Regions from separate parts of the Butyrivibrio sp. DSM 10294 genome, predicted to be linked through region 1. Evidence: riboswitches for the same ligand, from Rfam matches in the RefSeq annotation. Region 1 holds a riboswitch; the other holds the start of a gene.

Evidence for each region. Region 1 has a riboswitch for thiamine pyrophosphate ahead of thiT (energy-coupled thiamine transporter ThiT). Riboswitches for the same ligand answer to the same signal wherever they lie in the genome.
Region 2: another riboswitch for thiamine pyrophosphate. It lies ahead of thiW (energy coupling factor transporter S component ThiW); the one in region 1 lies ahead of thiT (energy-coupled thiamine transporter ThiT).

The regions. Positions count from the first base shown of each region.
Region 1 covers NZ_JANSWL010000081.1:85,691-97,074, forward strand. The annotation lists gene addA (helicase-exonuclease AddAB subunit AddA) at 1-2,050, shown strand, start outside; gene NXH67_RS12625 (CPBP family intramembrane glutamic endopeptidase) at 2,344-2,820, opposite strand; TPP riboswitch at 3,498-3,602, shown strand; gene thiT (energy-coupled thiamine transporter ThiT) at 3,693-4,394, shown strand; gene hflX (GTPase HflX) at 4,411-5,748, opposite strand; gene asnA (aspartate--ammonia ligase) at 5,846-6,856, opposite strand; gene NXH67_RS12645 (HPr family phosphocarrier protein) at 7,191-7,397, shown strand; gene NXH67_RS12650 (ATP-dependent DNA helicase) at 7,513-9,972, shown strand; gene NXH67_RS12655 (tetratricopeptide repeat-containing diguanylate cyclase) at 10,492-11,384, shown strand, end outside.
Region 2 covers NZ_JANSWL010000033.1:980-12,363, reverse strand. The annotation lists gene NXH67_RS00905 (hypothetical protein) at 1-543, opposite strand, end outside; gene NXH67_RS00900 (6-phosphofructokinase) at 583-1,812, opposite strand; gene NXH67_RS00895 (helicase-related protein) at 1,947-4,058, opposite strand; gene NXH67_RS00890 (hypothetical protein) at 4,060-4,446, opposite strand; gene thiC (phosphomethylpyrimidine synthase ThiC) at 4,603-5,907, opposite strand; gene thiD (bifunctional hydroxymethylpyrimidine kinase/phosphomethylpyrimidine kinase) at 6,005-6,802, opposite strand; gene thiE (thiamine phosphate synthase) at 6,799-7,443, opposite strand; gene thiM (hydroxyethylthiazole kinase) at 7,424-8,206, opposite strand; gene thiW (energy coupling factor transporter S component ThiW) at 8,206-8,751, opposite strand; TPP riboswitch at 8,839-8,943, opposite strand; gene nagE (N-acetylglucosamine-specific PTS transporter subunit IIBC) at 9,000-10,451, opposite strand; gene NXH67_RS00855 (PTS sugar transporter subunit IIA) at 10,453-10,947, opposite strand; gene NXH67_RS00850 (alpha/beta hydrolase) at 11,199-11,384, shown strand, end outside.

The DNA of each region.
Region 1 (11,384 bases):
TGCCTACGTGGAGTCAAAGAGCGGATACTTCGAAGCCTACGAAGTGGCGGTGATGCTAAATCTCCTGTCACTTCTTAATAATCCCACCAAGGATATACCCCTTGTCAGCGTCATGCACTCCGTGATCGGAGGTTTCTCCGACGAGGAACTGGCCCGGGTAAGGGTTATGATAAATGGAAACGATAAGGCCAGAGAGCAGGATTCCATGCATGGAGCCATCAAGGCGCTTCTTGCAGGCAGCTCTGATGAGGATGCTCTCACAGCCAAGCTCCGAAGCTTCATCACGTTCATCGAGGAGCTAAGGGAGATGTCGGTGTACACTCCCGTTCATGAGCTTCTGGAGTACATCATCGACAGGACAGGCTTTGACTGCTATATTTCAGCTCTTCCCGGCGGAAATCAGAGAAAGGCCAACCTTGAGCTCCTTCTTAACAAGGCCGTGACCTTTGAAAAGAGTAGTTTCAAGGGACTATTCCATTTTGTCAGATATATTGAACACATTAAGCTCATTCAGGTGGACTACGGCGAAGCGGGAATCATCGATGAGAACGCCGATGTTGTCCGCATCATGAGTATTCATAAGAGTAAAGGTCTGGAGTTTCCCGTTGTATTTGTAGCGGGGATGAGTAAGCGCTTTAACATGCGGGACACCAAGGGAGATCTTATCTCAGACATGGATCTTGGTGTTGGAGTAAAGTGCATCGATTTGGAGCACAGGCTCAAATACGATACCTTGAAGCGCCTTGTTATCGCCGACAAGATGACCAAAGACAGCCTTGGAGAGGAGCTTAGAATATTCTACGTAGCCCTTACCAGAGCCAAAGAGAAGCTCATTATGACAGCTTCCGTCAAGGGACTTGGAGATAAGCTTGCCAAGGCTCTTAACAAGATGCCTCTGAATCAGGCAGCTGTGCGCCTTCCGTTTTCCGCAAGGTTTGGTGCCATGAGCTATTATGACTGGACACTTCCCGCCGTACTTGCCCATCCGAGCTTCGAGGCAGCACTGGACAAGCTTGGAGTAGACAAGGAAACCTACGTCAAATTCATTGATAAAAAAGGCGACCTTCCTGCCTTCTGCGTTACTGCTCTTCAGGATGAAGACCTTCGCCGTGATATGATAATCGCCGATGTGATGGGTAATCTACGTAAGGAAGAGCTGAAAAGAGGCGTCCTTGAGGGCTTTGATCAGGAGCTGGCCCAGAGGCTTAAGGATAAGTTTGAGAGCAGATATGCCTTTGAGAATCTTAAGGGACTATACACCAAGACCACCGTTACAGAGCTCAAAAAGCACCTTCTCGAGGAAATGGGAGAGGTCTTTGGTACAGAAGCTGAGTTCATAGATGAGGATGCCATTGAGGTGCCCTTCGATATGGAAGATGTAGCAAAGGCTCCTACAGAAGGCGCGGCTGACGTTAAGACCGCGGTGATACAGCGCCTGTCCGGAGCTGACAGAGGTACCGCCTATCACAGGATCATGGAGCTTCTGGACGAGAATATCTTCGGAGATAAGAAGCTTACTGATAATGCGGCAGAGATCTTCGATGACGTTGAACCTTCCAAGACAAGGAAGATGAAGGGAACAGATCTGGACAACATATCCAAGAGAATCTATGTATGGATGAAGGATCTGGCGGACAAAAAAGTGATCCCGCCGGAATACCCGCAGTCTGTCTGGTCTGCAGATGTCACCAGATTCCTGGGTTCATCCCTGGGACAGCGTATGGCCACGGCCTACAGAACCGGTAATCTCATGAGAGAGAAGCCCTTCATGATGGGAATCTCCGCAGCTGACCTGGACTCCAAGTTCCCGCCTGAGGAGACAGTTCTTATACAGGGAATCGTTGACGCCTGGTTCTTTGAGGGCGACGACATCGTTCTCATGGATTACAAGACCGACAGAGTGGATACCGAAGAGGAACTGGTACAGCGCTACAGCATACAGCTCCAATACTACAAGAGAGCGCTGGAAGCAGCCACAGGCAAGAAAGTAAAGGAGATATATATTTATTCCTTCAGATTCGGAACTGTGATTCCTCTGAATATTGCGTAAAATGTAACAAAATGGGATTTTGATGTGAAAATAGCATAATAAACCAAGGAAATATGTGATTTTTTTGTGAACATTTTTGTTATATTTGGAAACTGATAACGTGGAAACGGTTGCGGAATGCATGGTTACTTAGCTTATTGGAAACCGGTTTTTGGTCACCCCAAAAGACGGTTTTTTTGAGCAATTTACGCATATCGCCCGCAATATCTGATAAGTTATCTGACAAATCTGCTGTTAAACTGAATACAGTTCTACAATTCCGGTGGACTAATGCACAAATAGTTGTAAACCCCTCATAAGAAAAAAATGGTGTATGCCAGTGCTATCAGATTAGCGCTGGCATGTACTATTATTGGGACAAAAATACTTTCCGACCTGCGATAGCAATAACAGATCACCACTCCCATCAGGAATGCATACACCCCCTGCACCGGATTCATATGATAGATCCCAAACAGCGAAGACGACAACATCAGGGCCCACAGGTCCTTTTTTATTGCATAATTAAGACTGTTATAAATAACGAACCTGAACACTACTTCCTCCACAATCGGAGTAAATACGCAGTACAACAGCATCATCATAACCGGCGACTCAAAAACACCAAACTGCGACTTAGCCACCTTCTGATATGATTCAGCCTCAACCAGCCCAAGCGCATTAAACAGCACTGTCAGCGCCAACGCAAAAAGTGCCCCCACCACCCCATAAACCATGTAAGTGCCCGGCGTTACACTCTTTGAAGTATCTCTATTCAGCTTACTTCTCATATATATCAAATACTTATCCAATATTTCTCCTCTTGATTATGATGTTTTTTAATTGCTAGTATTTTCGCTATGTATGCACATAACTATTGTAATGGGATTAACTCTATTGCATCTAAGTTTATTGTATACGATTATCGTTATCAATGTTTATATGTTTTTCTCCACCAATGTGTACCTGATTTTCACGAATATCATATGGTGTCAAAAGATACTTTTGACACCTACATCATCTGATTTAACAGACAGTAATGTATCTGGTTTTATCCGTGGTGGCAGGAGATCTCAGGGAGGAGGGGAGTTGTATGGGCGTGGGAGGGGCATTAGCTTGGCACTGAAGGATGAGAGAAATGCGAGCCTGTGAGAGAGCGCCAGGATTTATGAGCTTTGTCAAAATACCGCAACGTATCTGCCCACGGCTCGTTGTCTGACGCCCGGCCACAGCACCTCCGGGTAACCATATTAACCCATCCCGGGCGGAGTTTAGAGCCGTAGATACGCTGCGGTATTTTGACAAAGCCATAAATCCAAGCGAAAGAGCGGCGAGCATTTCTGCCATTCTTCAGCGCCCCTCCCCCCTCCCACGCCCATACAACTCCCCCTCCCTGATCCCCCTTCCGGGAAACCAATATCCCCTCTTGACAACAGCCCCCGTCAAGTGTTTAATGGATATGAACTAAATAAACCGCTAGGGGAGCTATGCTGAGAGTGTATGCGTTATGCGCGTCTAACCCTTATTACCTGATCCGGATAGTGCCGGCGTAGGGAAGCAACGGTTACATCACAGACCACATCTACACAGTCTGACTGATACACCACAATCAAGAAATAATAACCTCCTCTGAAGCGGATATCCATCAGGGGAGGATTTTTATATGTATTTATTTTTGGAAAAAGTAATTGAAGACGGAGACGTAACCTACAGTCTCACCAAGGGCGGCTATGCCTTAATGTTTGTTCTCTTTGTGGTAGCGGCCATGGCCATCAGCTATTTTACCAACAAGGACGGCAAGGGCCAAATGAGCATCAAGCAGATTTCTGTTTCAGCTCTTTGCATCGCACTTGCCTTTGTAATGTCCAATATCAAGCTCTTCAAGCTTCCTATGGGCGGCAGCGTAACACTTTTTAGTATGTTCTTCATAACCTTCATCGGATACCTCTACGGACCCAGAGTCAGCATCTCAGCTGCCTTTGCCTACGGACTTCTCCAGATGATCGTTGATCCCTATATCATCAGCGTTCCTCAGCTTGTCTGCGACTACGTGCTGGCCTTCACAGCCCTTGGCCTTGCAGGTTTCTTTTATGAGAAAAAGAACGGAATGATCATCGGATATCTTGTTGGAATATTCGGTCGTTTCATATTCTCCGTTCTCTCCGGCGTGATATTCTTCGCAGCTTACGCTCCCGAGGGAATGCATCCCGTTGTTTATTCATCCCTTTACAACGGTTCCTACATCGGAGCAGAGGCAGTACTTACGATCATCGTTCTGCTGATTCCCGCCGTACACAAGGCACTTAACCGCGTCAAGGCAGAGGTAAACGAAAAGAGCATCCGCAAGCAGGTTCAGCTTGGCTGATGCCCTTTAACAGCAATCAATCCGATATATATTTAGCGTATTTCATGCGGTCGGCAGGCGTAAGTCTGGCGACCGTTTTTATTCCCTCGGGAAGATACTCACTGGACAGTACATTTCCGCCCTGAGTCAGGGCATTTAAGATACCGCCTTCAGAATAGGGGAGCAGCAGTTCACACTCCGACGCGCCCTCCGAGAGCTTTCTTTCGATCACCGAGATCAGCTCCTCGAGACTGTCCTCAGCCTTGGCACAGATATATACCCTGTCATCCATGGACCTTGGAACATCCATCACCAGTTGGGAATTCTCCTCCTGCTCCTTCTGCACAAGGTCTGACTTGTTAAAAACATATATGACCGGAATATCACCTGCTCCTATCTCAGTGAGAGTATCCCTGGTGACATCCATATGATATCTGTACTCCGGGTCTGAGAAATCGATGACCTGCAGCAGAATATCAGCATATTTAGCCTCCTCCAGAGTGGACCTGAAGGCCTTAACAAGGGAGTGGGGCAGTTCACTGATAAAACCTACCGTGTCCGCCAGCAAAAAGGGTCTGTGACCCGGGGCATTTATTCTTCTTACGGAAGTATCAAGGGTAGCAAAGAGCATGTCCTTTTCAAGAACCAGCTTCTCATCCGCATCCTGACCGTCGCTTCCGTAGTTTCTGATCATGTTGTTGAGGATTGTGGACTTACCGGCGTTGGTGTAGCCCACAAGAGAGACTCTGGGAACTCCTGAGTTAAGCCTTCTGCTTCTCTGGGTATCACGCTCTTTTTCCACGTTTTCCAGTTCTCTTCTTAGCTCAGCCATGCGGTGTTCGATGCGTCTTCTGTCAAGCTCAAGCTGCTTCTCTCCGGAACCCTTGTTGGAGAGTCTGCCGCTGCCGCCGCCCTGTCTTGAGAGGGAGGTGCGCATATGGGCCAGTCTTGGAAGCATGTACTGAAGTTGTGCATATTCAACCTGAAGTCTTGCTTCTCTTGTTTTGGCTCTTGAGGCAAAAATCTGTAGGATAAGGCCTGTTCTGTCCATGACCTCAGTGTCCAGAGCTTTCTCAAGGTTACGAAGCTGCATGGGAGAGAGGGAGTCATTGAAGATGATGATATCCGCATCGAAGATATCGAGGGAATCCTTGATTTCCTCCACCTTGCCGCTTCCTATATAGGTGCTGTTGTCGGGAGAGGACAGGGACTGGGTCACCACTGCTGCCACCTCCAGGTCAAGGGCCTTGGTCAGCTCTTTTAATTCATTCATGGATCTCTCGAATTCGAGATCGCTTCTGTTTACGTTAAGTCCAACGAGGATTGCCCTTGGCTTAATTGTTTCCTGAATTATCTGGTGTATTGTGTTTTTCATTAAATCTCCGTTTCTGCAATAGCCGGACCAACCGGCAAAAAAATGGGAAGCCATATTAAACGGGCTTCCCAAACAAATCATTATCAATATGGCAGGATCAAAGAAGGTTAATTCCGTTCTTCTCGCACTCGGCAACCATCTCCTCTGGCCAGATAGAGCACTGAACCTCTCCGATGTGAGCCTTTCTAAGGAAGAACATGCAGATTCTTGACTGTCCGATACCGCCTCCGATGGTGTATGGAAGCTCCTTGTCGAGAATTGCCTTCTGGAAAGGAAGATTAGCACGCTCTGTGCAACCTGCCTTCTCAAGCTGGCTCATAAGGGACTTCTCATCTACACGGATTCCCATGCTGGACAGCTCAAGAGCAATATCCAGAACAGGATAGTAAACAATGATATCGGCGTTGAGCTGCCAGTCATCGTAGTCAGGTGCTCTGCCGTCGTGCTTGTCTCCGGAAGCAAGTTCGTCGCCAATCTGCATGATGCAGACAGCGCCCTTAGCCTTGGAGATGTAGTACTCACGCTCCTTGGGAGTGTTGGCCGGGAACATATCCTCCAGTTCCTGGGTTGTGATAAAGAAAATATCGTCGGGAAGGATCTCTTCAATATAATCATACTGAATTGACATGAATTTCTCTGTCTTTCTGAGAACCTTGTATACGTTTCTTACTGTTTCCTTGAGGAAATCAAGGTTTCTGTCCTCTTTGCTGATGACCTTCTCCCAATCCCACTGATCAACGAAGATGGAGTGGATGTTGTCGGGAATCTCATCTCTGCGAACGGCATTCATATCCGTATAGAGGCCTTCGCCAACATTGAAGCCGTACTTCTTGAGTGCGTATCTCTTCCACTTGGCGAGAGAGTGAACGATCTCGGCGGGACGCTGATTCTCGTTCAGGATATCGAAAGAAACCGGGCGCTCAACACCGTTTAAGTTGTCGTTAAGACCTGACTCGGGAGTAACAAACAAAGGAGCGGTTACTCTCTGAAGGTTAAGTCTTGTGGCGAGCATGCCCTGAAAGAAGTCTTTTACTGTTTTGATGCCGACCTGGGTATCGTGAAGATCCAGGGCGCATTCGTATTTCTTGGGAATCTTAAGGTTTTCCATCTGATAAACTCCAATTTACCTAAATTTTTACTATTTAACATCTTAAAGCGGAACGCTTCTTATTGCAATAGTTTATCTCAAAACATTGTATATTTTTCTACAGTATATATACATTTTTTTATTACATTAGCGAAATAAAGTATAAAAAATCTATAAAAAAAATTCGAAAATCTTTCACCGTTTGTTCACAAAATCCTATTTACAAATCGATGCCAAGAGGGTATATTCTACTAAGCATTTACTTAAACGCTTACGTATAGGAATTAGTTGACGTTTGGTCATTTGTGGAAAGGAAGTAGGAGATATGTTTAGGCACGTAATTAAGAAAAATATTATGCTGAAACCCGCACAGGTTAAGGACTTTGTCAATGCTGCGACTAAATGTAATTTCGATGTAGATATATACTATAACAGGTACGTAGTAGACGCTAAGTCAATCCTGGGAGTTTTCGGTCTTGATCTTACACAGAAGCTCACAGTTGAGTACAGCGGTTATGACCAGAGCTTTGAGCAGGTGCTCAATTCACTTACCGTAGCATAATCGGTAGATACAATTTCATATTTAAAGTGGTAGTAAGACTCCCTATGGTATAAAATGTGCCATAGGGAGTTTTCTGTTGTGCTCCTATTACATTTCATCGGAGATCATTCACTTAATGGAGATAAAAATATCGGTCCGCGGTCTTGTGGAGTTCATCCTAAGAAGCGGAAACATAGACAATCGTATACATCAGACGTCACCCGACGCCATGCTTGAGGGCAGTAGGATCCATCGCATGATTCAAAAGAGTATGGGACCGGACTACCACGCCGAGGTGCCCCTAAGCTACAGCTATGATGCGGAAAAATATGCGCTTGTGGTGGAGGGAAGAGCCGACGGCATTCTCGACAAGAATTTCGACAAACCAATATCTGAGCTGGAGGCATCTCAGGAGTCCTTCATTCCAGGCAGCAGTTACGTACCCATGATCGATGAGATCAAGGGAACCTACAGAGACCTCTCCAGAATGAGAGAGGCGGATGACCTTCATCTTGCCCAGGCCATGTGCTACGGCGCCATGTACCTTGCGGGCAGACACTATCCAGAGATCAACATCAGAATAACCTATTGCAATATCGATACTGAGGAAAAAAGGTATTTCGACAAGTCCTTTTCCTACGACGAGATCATGACCTGGTTCCTTGACCTCATCTCCAAGTACAGGAAATGGGCTGATTTCGAGTGCGAGTGGGAGACCCTCCGGACTTCATCGATCAAGGCTGTTCAGTTCCCTTTCCCCTACAGAGAGGGCCAGAAGGATCTCGCCGCCGGTGTCTACAGAACTATCGTCCATGGCAAAAAACTCTTTCTCGAAGCCCCCACAGGTACCGGCAAGACCATTTCCACTGTCTTCCCCTCCGTTAAGGCTATGGGTGAGGGCAAAACCAGCAAGATCTTCTACCTGACAGCCAAGACCATAACAAGGACCGTTGCCGAGGAAGCCTTTGATATCCTTAGGAACGATCAGAAGCTTCGCCTTAAGAGCGTTACCATTACAGCCAAGGACAAGATCTGTTTCCTCGGAGAAGAGGAGAGGAACTGCAATCCCGAGGCATGTCCCTATGCAAAGGGTCACTATGACAGGATCAACGATTGCATTTTTGACCTGCTGACCCATGAGGACAGCTTCGACAGGGAAAAAATAGTGGAGTATGCCACAAAATACCAGGTTTGCCCCTTCGAGATGTCCCTTGACATGAGCCTTTGGGCAGATGCCGTGATCTGCGACTATAACTACGTTTTTGACCCCTTCGTATATCTTAGAAGGTTCTTTTCCGATGCCCTCAAAACGGATTACGTATTCCTTGTGGATGAGGCCCATAACCTCCTTGAAAGAGGCAGGGAGATGTACAGCGCCGTTCTTCGCAAGGAGAGCTTTCTTGAGCTTAAGAATACCATCAAGGAATATCATCCCAGCATCGCCGGACACCTTGATAAGTGTAACAAGCTTCTTTTGGAACTCAAAAGAGATTGTGACGGCTGCAAGGTCATAACTTCAATCGAGAAGCTGGCAAATGCCCTTAACAGGCTCTCTACCATTATTTCCGAGTATCTGGAGGATCATTCAGAGGGCCCCTGCAGAGAGGAACTTCTTCTGTTTTACTTTGACCTCCACAGATTCCTTGTTATCTATGACAAGCTTGATGACAAATATGTGATCTACAGCGAATTTGCCGAGGATGGGAGCTTCCTTCTAAGGCTTCGCTGCGTGGATCCTTCCGGGAACCTTGCGGAGTGCATGGGAAGAGGGCGCAGCACTATACTCTTTTCCGCCACACTTTTGCCCATTCAGTATTACAAAAAGCTGCTTGGAGGCACGGCTGAGGACTTTGAGATCTATGCAAGATCCATCTTTGACCCGTCCAAGCTTGGGCTTTTCATCGGAGCGGATGTCACCAGCAAATATTCCAAAAGAGGCCCGGAGCAGTACCACAGGATCGCCTCTTATATAGACAGCATTGTTAAGGCCAGAAGCGGCAATTACCTCATCTTTTTCCCTTCCCATCAGTTCATGGAGGAAGTGGGCGAGATCTATGAGAATGAGTTCTTCGACGAGGAGACCACAGAGCTTTTAGTTCAACAGGACTATATGAGTGAGACCTCCAGGGAGGCCTTTTTGGAGCGCTTTTCCACAGGAAATAACCTTGACCTGTCCAAGATCATCAACATGGATCTTGAGATCGTGGAGGACAAAAACGTCCTGGGCTTCTGCGTCATGGGCGGAATCTTCAGTGAGGGAATAGACCTTAAGTACGACAGTCTTATAGGAGTTATCATAGTGGGCTGCGGCATTCCCATGGTGGGCAACGAAAGAGAGATCATAAGGAGCTATTTCGATGAACAGGGAGAGGACGGCTACGACTATGCCTATAAGTTCCCGGGGATGAACAAGGTCCTTCAGGCAGCGGGAAGAGTTATCAGAACAGAAGAAGACAGAGGCGTTGTGGCCCTTCTTGATGACCGCTTTATGCAGACCGGATACAGAAGTCTGTTTCCGAGGGAATGGCAGGGGTGTAAGCGGGTATTAACCGAAACGGTCAAAACAGCCGCAGAACAGTTCTGGAGCGGGTTATAACCACTAAAATAGGGGGGGATATATACGATTTATCATAAAAATGAGGCAAAATGGTTTACATATAAAAATAAAAGACTAATTTATGTAAACCGTTATTTGTACTTAATTGATGCTAAAATAGATACAATTTACGAAAAAAGCAGAAAAATCACAAAATTGTTAGAGGTTAACGACATGCGTGTCATGTGGATAACTCTGTGGAAATTGGGGATTACCTGAAAGGGTAAAAATCAAAGACCGCTAAAACAGTGGGTTTACAAGTTGTTGTGAAATAGAACCAAGAACCGTTAAAAAATTGTTATCTGACCGAATTGGTCAAATACATTATGTAAACCATACTTAGATATGACAGATGTGTCGTTAAAATTCTTGTAATGCCCTATGCATGCGGAATCCGAAAATATTAGGGCGAAAAATCGGTCCTTTTTTATTCCCTTATTTTCTTGCGATAGGCACCTTGGTATTGTAGAATTATTTATATTTCTTTTGGTCATAATTCGGATTTAGCGAGGGGCGGGTATGAGAATAGAGGATTATGATTTAGATGTTCAGAGACTTAACAGGGAACTAATGACTGCCAGGTCTTCCATGTCGGGCAGTTTTATCAACATATGCAATCGTCTATTGAGAAAGGCCAAGGCCGTAGATGATATTAATCTACTGGGCTACGCTTACTACTATCTGGCAGATGCTTATTACCAGATAAGCACCAATTATCGCAGATTCAACACCAATCTTCTCAAGGCAATAGAATATCTTCAGCAGTGCGGGGATTACGAGCATCTGGCAAGGTGCTACAATCTCCTTGGTATTGATGCCATGAACCACGGCACCAAGGAGCCTGCCCTGGACTTTTTCTACGCAGGACTCAAATACTGTGAGAACATGCATGAGAGCGTTGTGCCGGGCATTATCAGATACAACATCGGTCAGATCTACTACGACAACGGTGATGTGAAGGAGGCACTGTCCCATATCCGGGCAGCCTACAGGGATATCAGGAAGAACAAGAAAGAAAGCCTGTATTACAGGAATGTTCTTTTTTGCTACTGTTTCGAAGCGGATTGCTATATGCAGCTGGATAAGCGTGAGTCTGTGGCAAAGTGCCTTGAGGGTATAGCCAAGATCGAGGCGGACCTAAGGTGCAGCAGGGATTACTTTTTGGATGTGCCGATTCTTGACATCAGAATGAGGGCCAACCACTATCTTGGCAGGATGGAAGAATATCAGGCTTATTCCGACAAGCTCTCCTATCTGATACAGAAGAACAAATATCCGCTGGACAATATGGAGGATATCTTCAGAATATGCCGCTTCTTTATGGAGACGGGAAGACTTAATGAGGCCATTGGCACAATCAAGAATATCGAGAGATCCCTGGACGACCTTAACATAACCAATCTCAAGCTCCA
Region 2 (11,384 bases), on a different contig from region 1:
AAGTTCAGACGGAAGGTCCGTTAATTTGGCGATTTCCTTGTTTAATCTAAAATCGGGTACAACATAGCGAAATTCTACCCTGTTTAATTCATCAGTAAATTTTGCGAAGTCAGTAATTACCTTGGTTGTGGATGAAACGAAATAGAAATCGGGATAGCTTTCTTTGATATAATCCAGAAGGAGGTCTGAATATATTATTATACCATTGTTCGCATAACTATTCTGTTCGAAGATTCTGCACAGTTCATTACATCTTCTGTCGGACAGATGCTCCTTGGTAATCAGGGAATTGCTGAAGGTGAGCCTTGCGGAGATTCCATACTCCTTCATAAGCTCCACAACCTTCAAGGGGGATTCCTCGCCGAAGCCCACACGTCCTCCGCCCCACAGGCAATCGGCCGGTGCGCCATAGATGGAACCTATTTCGCACCAGTCATAGAAATATTCCCTGTGTTTCCTAAACAGCGGAAGAAACTCACTGTACAGGTTATAAAATTCAAATAATCCCGGAAGATGATAATAAATCTTATTTTTCTGTTCCATATTACCTGTTCTTCCTCAAAAAAACTTGAGAGATTCCGATCATTCGCCTAAGAATATATGCTGCGGAAGTCCTCCAACAAAAATTGGAGTAAGCTCTGCCTGGATCAGAGGATATGCGTAGTCTATGAACTCCTGCTTCATTCCTGTATGATCCTCATTCACCCATTCAATGGGAACCTTTTTCTCCAGATTAGCTATCTCTGAGATGGGATGAAGCTCAGTAGTGCACTGATAAGGTGAATTGGAGATTCGCTTAAGGGCCACCATCTCTCCTGTATGACCTTCAAAAGCTGCCTTCACTGCTGCTCCGCCCACCTGATAAGCCTCTGTAATATCAGTGCGGCTGGCAAGATGACCTGCGCAGCGCTGTAATGTTGATAATTCGATGCATCTTGTCTTGGTATCAAGATTCCTTGCGACGGTATTAGCCAGGAAACGCGCTGTTCCTGTAAGACTCTTGTGGCCAAAGGCATCCACAGCGCGGACATCATCAGAGAGTTCGCAGACATAACGGCCATCTTCAAGTTTAACACCCTCAGAAACCGCAATGACGATGCTGTTCTTTTTTTCCTGTATTCTGCGTACCTTTTCAACGAATCTGTCCACATTAAAAGGTACCTCTGGAAGGCAGATCATATCAACGCCCTCACAGTCGTAGTCTTTGGCAAGGGCAGCTGATGCAGTGAGCCACCCGGCGTTTCTGCCCATTATCTCAACGATCGTTACATTTTTGGTGCCGTAGACCGTAGCATCTCTGATGATTTCCTTCATTACTACGCCAATATACTTGGCAGCTGAGCCATAACCGGGAGTATGATCCGTCACGGTCAGGTCGTTGTCTATGGTCTTGGGAACGCCGATAAATCTTATATCACTCCCCTTCTCCTTGCCATAGGCCGCCAGCTTGTTTATAGTATCCATACTATCATTTCCGCCAATATAAAAGAAGTATCCGATATTGAGCCTTTCAAGTTTCTCAAGGATTGTATCAAATACTTCTTCAGCCCCCGGAGCGCCAAGCTCGGGGAGTTTGTAACGGCAGCTTCCAAGGTAGCTTGAGGGCGTTCTCTTAAGAAGCTCGATATCGATGGGCTTCTTAAAAATCTCAGTAAGATCAACATATCTGTCCTCAAGAAAACCCTGAATTCCGTTGCACATTCCGTACACCTTGGCAGCGCCACGGTTCTTAGCTGCCTCAAATACACCTGCGAGGCTAGAATTGATGACTGCTGTCGGTCCGCCGGATTGTCCTACAATTGCGTTTTTCATATTCCCAAATCCTCCATTCTACATTTTTTTCACAAACACAAATAACCTTGAAAAAATCATAGCATGGCAAACAATGCAATTGTAAGCGTTTACATTTCTAAAATATGGACTTCTTTGAACAACAATTTCTTCTTTTACGAATACTTCCTATACTTATGCTTCCTGTAGCACTCCTGGCACATGGTGTAACGATAGGACCATTTCAGTTTTTTGCCGCAGTAGATGCAGGACTTCATGCTAAGCTTCTGAAGGTCCAGAATCTCGAAGATTCGCTCTGAGATTGCTCTCTTGGTCTCCAGGATCTGAGGAAGATCCTCTTCATCTCCAAAGAGCCTCGTATAGGAATATAGGAAATCAAAGACTGCGCTACAGGTCTCAAGTGTCTGGAGCGACTGTCTGAATTCAGGATCAGCGAAGGCAGTGTTAAACTGCCGGATTGTCTCCTGCAGATCCACCGGTTCTCCTTCAGCCTGGGCTCTATAATATTTGGAATATATATCAAAGATCTCTTTGTTATCGGTATTTGCCGGAATCCTTATGAACTTGCGGATCAGCTCCCTGTTGTCGTCAATGGCTTCAAGGGCTCTTGCCAGTTTGATCTTCTCATCGATATCGCCCTTGTCATAGTACTCAGCTGCGGGAATCTTGTTCCACAGCTCAAGAATAGTGGAGACCTTGCCGTCCTTCTCAAGAAACTGCTCCGGAATGTTGATCATAGCTGTATTAAGCGGAATCAGCTTGTGTTCAAGGAGTTTCTCAATTACCTCATAATCATAGTAGGAAGTCACGTAGCCCGTATCGTACAGACCGTACCTGCCTGCTCTTCCGGCTATCTGTTTGACTTCTGAGGGAGTGAGCGGTCTCTCTTTTACCCCGTCATACTTGATAGTCTGTAAAAAGACAATTCGTCTTACGGGAAGGTTCATACCCATTCCTATTGCATCTGTTGCAACTACCACATCTGTGGTGCCGTCTGCGAATTTACCGGCCTCCCTGTGGCGCACGTCGTAAGGAAGAGATCCGTAGATAATGCTGCAGGTAATGCCATTGGCCTGAAGCTCTGCGGCAACGCTGTGTACATCTTTTCTGGAAAAAACGATGAGTGCATCGCCCTTCTTGACGTCCTCGGGGAATCTGAAATCCACCGCCTCATCATCCATCTGAAGAGGTGTCTTCCTGTCGTGATACTGAACCTCATAGTCATCTCCGCAGGAAGTGATCATACGGATCAGAAGCTTCTCTGCATCCGGAGATGCGCACAGATGAATGACTGAGGCCTTGAGCCCCAGTATCGCTGCGGTCCAGGAGCCGCCTCTTTGCCTGTCGGAAACCATCTGGGCCTCGTCAATAACGGCCATATCCCAGTCTTCATCCAGGTTCATCATCTCTATGGTTGAGGACTGGTGGAAGGATCCGGGCATTAGTATACGCTCCTCTCCTGTTATCATTGAGCAAGGACAGCCCTGCCTGTTCATCTTCTCATATTGCTCATAGGCAAGAAGACGAAGCGGCGCCAGATAAATTCCGCTGTCTGCATTCATCAGCTCCTGCATGGCCTGATAGGTCTTACCTGAATTGGTGGGACCTATATGCAGTATAAAATGCCTTTTCATCTGCCTTGCAAGAGGAAAAAGCTGCGTGTAATCATCAGGAGTTGAGGTCTGAATGCTCTCAAAAAGAAGCCTCTTGGCTGCCATGGTCTTTTTGTGCCTCTCAGCAGCATGAATATACCTCGGATTATGAGATACCTGCTCAAAAACAACTATCTCAGAAAGACGTGGCTTGATATAGTCTACAATGTCGCGGCTCTTCTTGGATTCGCGAAGATATGTCATTATAATCTTGGAAATTGTTTTCTCAGAACCGGTGATGATAAAGTCCACCAGCGGCATGTTGTCACAGTTCAGTAAAACACTGTATATGACATGAGAAAGAGACGGCATCATCTCTCTAAGGATGACGCCGTTAAATTTGTCAGGAATTGTCTCGCAGAATCTACCGATAGTTCCCTTGTGAATCTCCTGCTTCTGGGTCTGCCCGAAAGCGGTGTGAACCGTCATATAAATTCGTTCTGTGGCCAATGTATCAAGGAATGCCTCATACACGGCCTTGCACACTTCATCAGAATGTTTCTTCCAGTACTCCTCGAACTCCTCCTGAGGAAAAGCCCGAAGGGCACGGTCTCTTTCCATTTTCTGTCTGACTCTGCGTGCCTTGAAAGGATTATGATAGCCTTTTTTCTTCATGTTATCCGACCATTGTCACTTTTTCGGCAAATCTGTTAAGTGCCGTCTCTATCCTGCCGATGTTCACATCACCCAGGAATTCGAATTCGTCCACGTAACAGGATTTTGCATCAATATAAACGTCACAAGTGATCTTCCTTGGATTGCTGCCGTATTTCTCAATTACTTCGGGAAGGTTGTCATTAACTGCATCAAACCTAAGTCCAAAGTCCTTGCAAAAATCCACTGCATCCTCCAGTGACTTGCCTTCTCTGCAGGTCCACAGGATCACTTTGTGTCCGAGCTTTCTCTTCCATATAAGAAACTCGAAAAGATTTAAATTAGCCGGCCCGAGTTCAGGCCACTGCCCCATACTAAGTGCGCCGTCGAAATCAACTGCAAAAATCATGTCTGTACCCCACCTTCTAGTTTGTGCCTTTGATTTTTTTCCCCGCTTTGCGCCCCTCAATTAAGCATTATACCCAAAACTCATCGGGATGTCAGTATGAAAATCCTTTTATTCATGCATATTTCACATATTAACTTTTTTTCGTGCGCTGTTTTATCACAAAATATCAATATGCTCACCTGCAAGAGCCTTGTTCATGCTCCTTACCGCACAGAACTTGCCGCACATGGAGCAGGTGTCATCATATTCGGGAGCTCTGTCGGCTCTGATTGCTCTGGCAGTCTCCGGATCCAAAGCGCAGTCCCACTGCCCCTCCCAGTCAAAAGCCTTTCTGGCATCGGCCATCTTGTTGTCGATGTCCATGGCATGTGGTATCTTCTTGGCGATATCTGCCGCATGAGCTGCAATCCTGGATGCGATTATTCCCTGCTTAACATCTTCTACATTGGGAAGTGCAAGGTGTTCAGCCGGTGTTACATAGCACAGGAAAGATGCCCCTGCCGCTCCTGCTATTGCGCCTCCGATAGCGGAAGTGATATGGTCATAACCCGGTGCAATATCGGTAACAAGGGGGCCCAGTACGTAGAAAGGCGCTCCCATGCAGATTGTCTGCTGCATCTTCATGTTGGCCTCGATCTGGTCCATCGGCATATGGCCGGGGCCCTCCACCATTACCTGCACATCTTTCTCCCAGGCGCGTTTGGTGAGTTCGCCCAGCCTTACCAGTTCTTCTATCTGGCATACATCACTGGCATCCGCAAGGCAACCGGGTCTGCAGGCATCGCCAAGGGAAATGGTAACATCATACTCTCTGCAGATATCAAGAATCTCATCATAATATTCGTAAAAAGGGTTCTCCTCGCCTGTCATGCTCATCCAGGCAAATACCAGAGATCCGCCCCTTGATACGATATTCATTTTTCTCTTGTGCTTCTTGATCTGATCTATTGTCTTTCTGGTGATTCCGCAGTGAAGAGTCACGAAGTCAACGCCGTCCTTAGCGTGAAGCCTTACAACATCAATAAAATCCTTGGCTGTAAGCTCGGATAAGTCTCTCTGATAATGGATTACACTGTCGTAAACAGGCACTGTTCCCAGCATTACAGGACATTCCTCAACGAGCTTTTTTCTGAAGGGCTGGGTGTTTCCGTGTGAAGACAGATCCATGATAGCATCAGCTCCCATGTTGACCGCAGCCATTACCTTCTCCATCTCAATGTTGTAGTCCTTGCAGTCGCGGGATACTCCCAGATTGACATTTATCTTGGTCCTTAGCATAGAGCCAACGCCTTTGGCGTCAAGGCAGGTGTGGTTCTTGTTGGCGCAGATGGCGACCTGTCCTTTGGCGACCAGGTCCCTGATCTCCTCGGGTGTGCGGTACTCATCCCTTGCAACCTTCTCCATCTCGGGAGTGATGATTCCCTTGCGGGCTGCCTCCATCTGTGTTGTGTAATTTCTCATTATCTATTTCCCCTTTTCTTTTTTTATACCTATTTTGTAATTATTTAGCTTTATACCTGCGATGTGTATAAATATCAATCGTTATTCATTAAAAGAGCTAATTTGCTCGCATAGAATGGTATAATGGTCCTCTTCCATGTCCCAATTCAAGACATGCAGCGATGCATTTTTCAATATATTTCTTTGCCTGAATCACGGCATTTACAGGTTCCAGCCCCATGGCAAGGCCTGACGCAATGGCACTTGAGAGCGTACAACCCGTGCCGTGGGTATTTGGATTCTCATAGCGCCGACCTTCTATCCATATAGCATCGCTGTTGTAGAACAGATCCGCAGAGACGCCTATTTGGTCAAAAGAGCTGTGACCACCCTTTATCAGCACATTGCAGCCGCAGCTTTCATAAATATGCGCAGCAGCTTCCTCTGCATTTTTCCTTGAATTGATGTCCCTTCCCGTAAGGATTTGTGCTTCGGGTATGTTCGGAGTAATGATGAGGCACCTTGGAAACAGCTCTTTTTTCAAATATTCATAAGTATTTTCCTTAGTGAACTCAGTTCCTGACGTAGAACTAAGAACCGGATCAAGCACCACATTTGTAAGTCCGAATTTGTCTATCCCCTTAGCTACAGCCTCCATGGCACCTATATCCGGCAGCATTCCTATCTTGACGGCGTCCACAGGCATATCACTGCAGACTGTCTCCAACTGCAAGCTGATAAAAGACTTCTCAACCGGTGAAATGCCCCTGACTCCCAGCGTATTCTGGGCTGTAAGGGCTGTGATGACGCTCATTCCGTATACTCCCAGAGCCTCCATTGTCTTGAGATCCGCCTGTATCCCAGCACCACCGGAGGAATCGCTCCCTGCTATGGTCAGAACTGTTCTCTGTTTCATGTCTCCTCCAATTCATCAAACGCGCTGCGGAGATCTGCCGCTGCTTTTTGGGGATCTTCACTTTTCATGATTGCTGAAACAACGCATATTCCGGCTATTGGAGTGCCTTTCAGAATGCCGATATTATCTTTGTTAAGGCCTCCTATTGCATTCGCAGGAATTGGAACGGCTGCGCAGATATCTTTTAGGGTTTCGACACTTGTCAGCACCGTTTTAACCTTAGTAGTAGTTGGGTAAATTGCCCCTACTCCAAGATAATCAGCTCCTTTGTCGTAGGCTTCCAATGCCTGGCTCACGGTCTTGGTGGTAGCTCCGATTATTATGTCCGGGCCAAGAATATTCCTTGCAATGTCTACAGGCATATCAGATTGCCCCAGGTGCACTCCTTCGGCGCCGATTGCCATTGCCACATCAATCCTGTCATCCACGATCAGAGGAACATTGTATTTCCTTGTTATCTCGTGAAGTTTCCCGGCCAGTTCCATGTACTGCCTTGTGGTCTTATCCTTTTCTCTTATCTGTACTATGGTTGCTCCGCCTTGGATAGCGCTTTCAGTCTTTTGCAGGAACTCCTCTGTGGATAGACCGCTGCTGTCGGTCACAAGGTAGAGCCTTAGGTCCTTACTGTCTATTCTTTTCATTGGTTTCTCCATATTTTTCGAAGGACAGGGAATCCAGAAGTCCTATCAGATAGCTTCCGGCTCCTACCTCTCCGTTTTTTTCATATAGCTTTTTATATGCCTTCTCCCCGGCGTTTCCGAAGAATTCACAGGCTCCTGCCACGGCCTCTATACGAGGCTCTCCAGCCAGAAATGTCGCACATACAGCCCCCAGCATACATCCTGTCCCGGTAATCTGCCCAAGCATTGGCGTTCCGGCTTTTACCAAAATAGTCTTGCCTCCGTCCGTAACAATATCTGTCTCACCGCTTGCAAGAATCACAGTCCCAAGATCTGCTGCGAGTTTCTGCGCAATTTCCTGCATTTTTCCGGCTTCGATGCTCTTATCGGCATCCACGCCTTTTCCTTTATAAGAGTTCACCGCCAGAGCCTTGATCTCAGAATAATTGCCCTTTAGCACCAAAAAAGACTTTGCATGGTGCGGGTGCTTATTAAGAAGCTTGAAAACATAATCCCTTCGAAGATCCGAGCAGGCAACTCCCACAGCATCGATTACTATGGGAATGCTTTTCTCAAGAGCCGTTTCATAGGATATTTCCATAGCCTCCATCCTGCTGTCGGAAATATTGCCCGTGTTTAGTAGGAGCGCAGATGCGGTCTCTGTAATTTGACGAACCTCCATCGGATGTTCAGCCATAATGGGGCAGGCTCCCAGGGAAAGGACTGCGTTGGCACATTGCATCATGGATATTGGATTGGTTATACAATGGATCAGATCTGCCATTATGCCACCTTATCCTTTTTGTCATCGGTAGGGTCAGTATTTCTTAAACTGCTCTGGATCTTAGTGAGGACTCCTGCCTGCTGCAGCTTAAGAAGCAGCAAAAATGCGATACTTCCGCCTATCAGAGTTCCGCAGATAAAAGAGGGAGTATAGAAGAACCAGGTAAGTCCCTCTTTTCCCCAGAGATAAGTCATTACAGGGTAAGATACGATGGAGCCGATAATTCCTGTTCCAATGATCTCTCCAAGGACAGCAGCGATGATCTTTCCCTTGGACAGCTTGTAGAAAATTCCGGACAGAGAGGCTCCGAAGATGGCTCCGGTAAGGGCCAGAGGCGGGATTCCCATGATCAACATTCTGATGATGCCGATGAGAAGGGCGCATACAAAAGCATAGGCAGGCCCCAGGAACACCGCACAAGTGATGTTGATAAGATGGGCCATGGGGCACATTCCTTCAATACGAAGGATTGGGGAGATGACCACCCCCAGGGCCACAAACATGGCAAGAGTCACCATCCTCAGTAAGTAGTTGTTTTTCTTCATGTCATTCCTCTTTTCCCAGACGGTGAGCTTTGCTTTTGTGGGCACCAAAAAAGCGGAAGCCCCCAATGTGGTTGCTTCCGCTCAAAAAATCCCTATTGTCAGGCATCCCTACGTTGGCATTATCCAAATCAGGTTATCGGTCGAAGGTCACACCTTCCTCTCAGCCTGTAATACAAGCTCCCGTCTGTTAAATTTGTCTTACTCTTTATACACCTTTTAACACGGTAATGCAATACATTAAATAAAAATTATTGCATCAGCTTTTTCATTTCGTCATACACAAACTGAACTTTTGGGCCTACAATGACCTGAACTGCATTCTTGGCGGGCCTTACAATTCCGGCAACTTTGGCATCTTTGATACACTTTTCATCCACAAGAGTATAGTCCACTGTCTCTACACGAATTCTGGTTGCACAATAGTCGAAATCCTTGATGTTCTCTTTTCCGCCCAGTCCCTTCAGTATTATCTTAGCCATTGCGGTGTAATCATCTCCGGAGAGCTCAATCTTGCGCTCGGTTGCTTCTGTCTCCTCCTCGTCTTCGCGCCCCGGAGTCTTGAGATTGAACTTCTGAATGACGAAGCGGAATACAAAATAGTAAACGACGGCATATACCGCGCCGATTGGCACTATCAACCATGGATTAACTGCCATTGGTGCCTTGAAGCTAAGGAACCAGTCAACAAAACCTGCGGAAAAATTAAAGCCGAGTCTAAAGGGAAGCATGGTACAGATCATCGCCGAGATTCCCGTAAGAACCGCGTGGACAAGGTACAGCCCCGGAGCCAGGAACATAAATGAGAACTCAAGGGGCTCCGTAATTCCCGTAAAGAAGGAAGCCATGGCGCCTGCAAGCATAAGGGATGCCACCGCTTTTTTCTTCTTGGTCTGTGCTGTGTGGTACATCGCGAGAGCACCTGCGGGAAGTCCAAACATCATAACCGGGAAGAAACCTGTCATGTACTGTCCGGTAACGCCCTTAACAGCGCCGTCTGCACCTGACCAGAACAGCCCCAGATCATTGATTCCTGCAGTGTCAAACCAAAATACCGCATTAAGTGCATGGTGAAGTCCCAGCGGAATAAGCGCTCTGTTCAGCATCGCGTATATTCCGGTACCTACGGGACCAAGACCTATAATAGCTGTGCCAAAGGCAACAAGGCCTGCATAAACAATGGGCCACACGAAATACAGAATAAGTGAAACCACAATGGATACCGCCGCGGTAACAATTGCAACACATCTTTTTCCGCTGAAAAATGCCAGAAAATCCGGAAGTTTCGTATCTTTGAAGCCATTATAGCAGCTTGACCCTATAATTCCCGATAAAATACCTATGAAGGCATTGCCAATCTTACCAAAAGCCGCCGGCACCAGCGCCGCATCAACTCCTCTAAACATTGCAACCGCATCTGTACTAAGAAGTGTCGTGATCATAAGAAAAGAAACAAGACCTGAAAGTGCAGCGGTTCCGTCATGTTCCCTGGCCATTCCAACGGAAACACCAATCGCAAAAAGGATCGGAATCTGATCAATGATTGCAGAAGCAGCCTTGATAAGAAATGCCGCGATCACGCTGTTTGCTCCCCATCCGTTAGGATCGATCCAATAGCCGATTCCGTACATGATGCCTGCTGCAGGCAGTACCGCCACCGGAAGCATCAGAGATTTTCCAATTTTCTGCAAATACTTCATCATACTATTTTTCCTCCTGTTTCTCCAAAATTATAGCCGCATCCCCCTGTGCTACTTTGCCTTCTTTTTTATCTAAACTGCTGAAATTATCGGGATTAGTAATAATAACAGGTGTAATTATTTCGAAGCCTTCACTCTTTACCGCTTCAAGATCCACCGTGGCGATGAGCTGACCTTTTTTGACAGTATCACCCTTAGCAGCATGGGTGGTAAAATGTCGCCCTTCCAGCTTCACAGTATCTATTCCTATATGAACAAGAACCTCTGCTCCGTCCTTAGTCAGCACGCAGAAAGCATGTCCTGTCGGAAAAAAAGCCGCAAGCTCGCCGTCCGCAGGTGCATAAAAACGTCCATCCTCAGGTATTATCGCAACTCCTTTACCGACCATTTCTTCAGAAAAAACAGGATCTGGAACTCTTTGGATCGGTACGATCTCACCTGAAACAGGCGCAGCAATTTCAATTGTATTACCGTGGAAAACTTTGGAGAAAATTCCCATATGATGCCCCTCCCTACGCATAAATTAATTTTACATCATATTTTGACATAATAGAAACGCATAAATGTCAAATTGTAAGAAGTGCGCTAATTGTATATAATTTAAGCTAATCGCGTGATTAAAAGGATTGGGGATTTGATATGAAAAAGAAAAGTTCTTTAGTTCTATTAGCTGTGATGACCGCAACATTATGCGCCTGTGGAAATACTTCCGTAAGTACATCCGAAAATATCAATCAGGGGGATACAGAAATGACACAAGACAGCAATATCAGCAGCGAAGAAAACAACACTGCCTCAACAAGCAGCACCGAGGATATGAGTTCTTTTGCCTCAGGTATCAAAACAGAGGATACGGAAACCGGCTCAGACACCGAATTTGTCCTTAACGACCAAATTGAGGAGCGTTGCCCTATAACCTACGAAGCACATAGATCC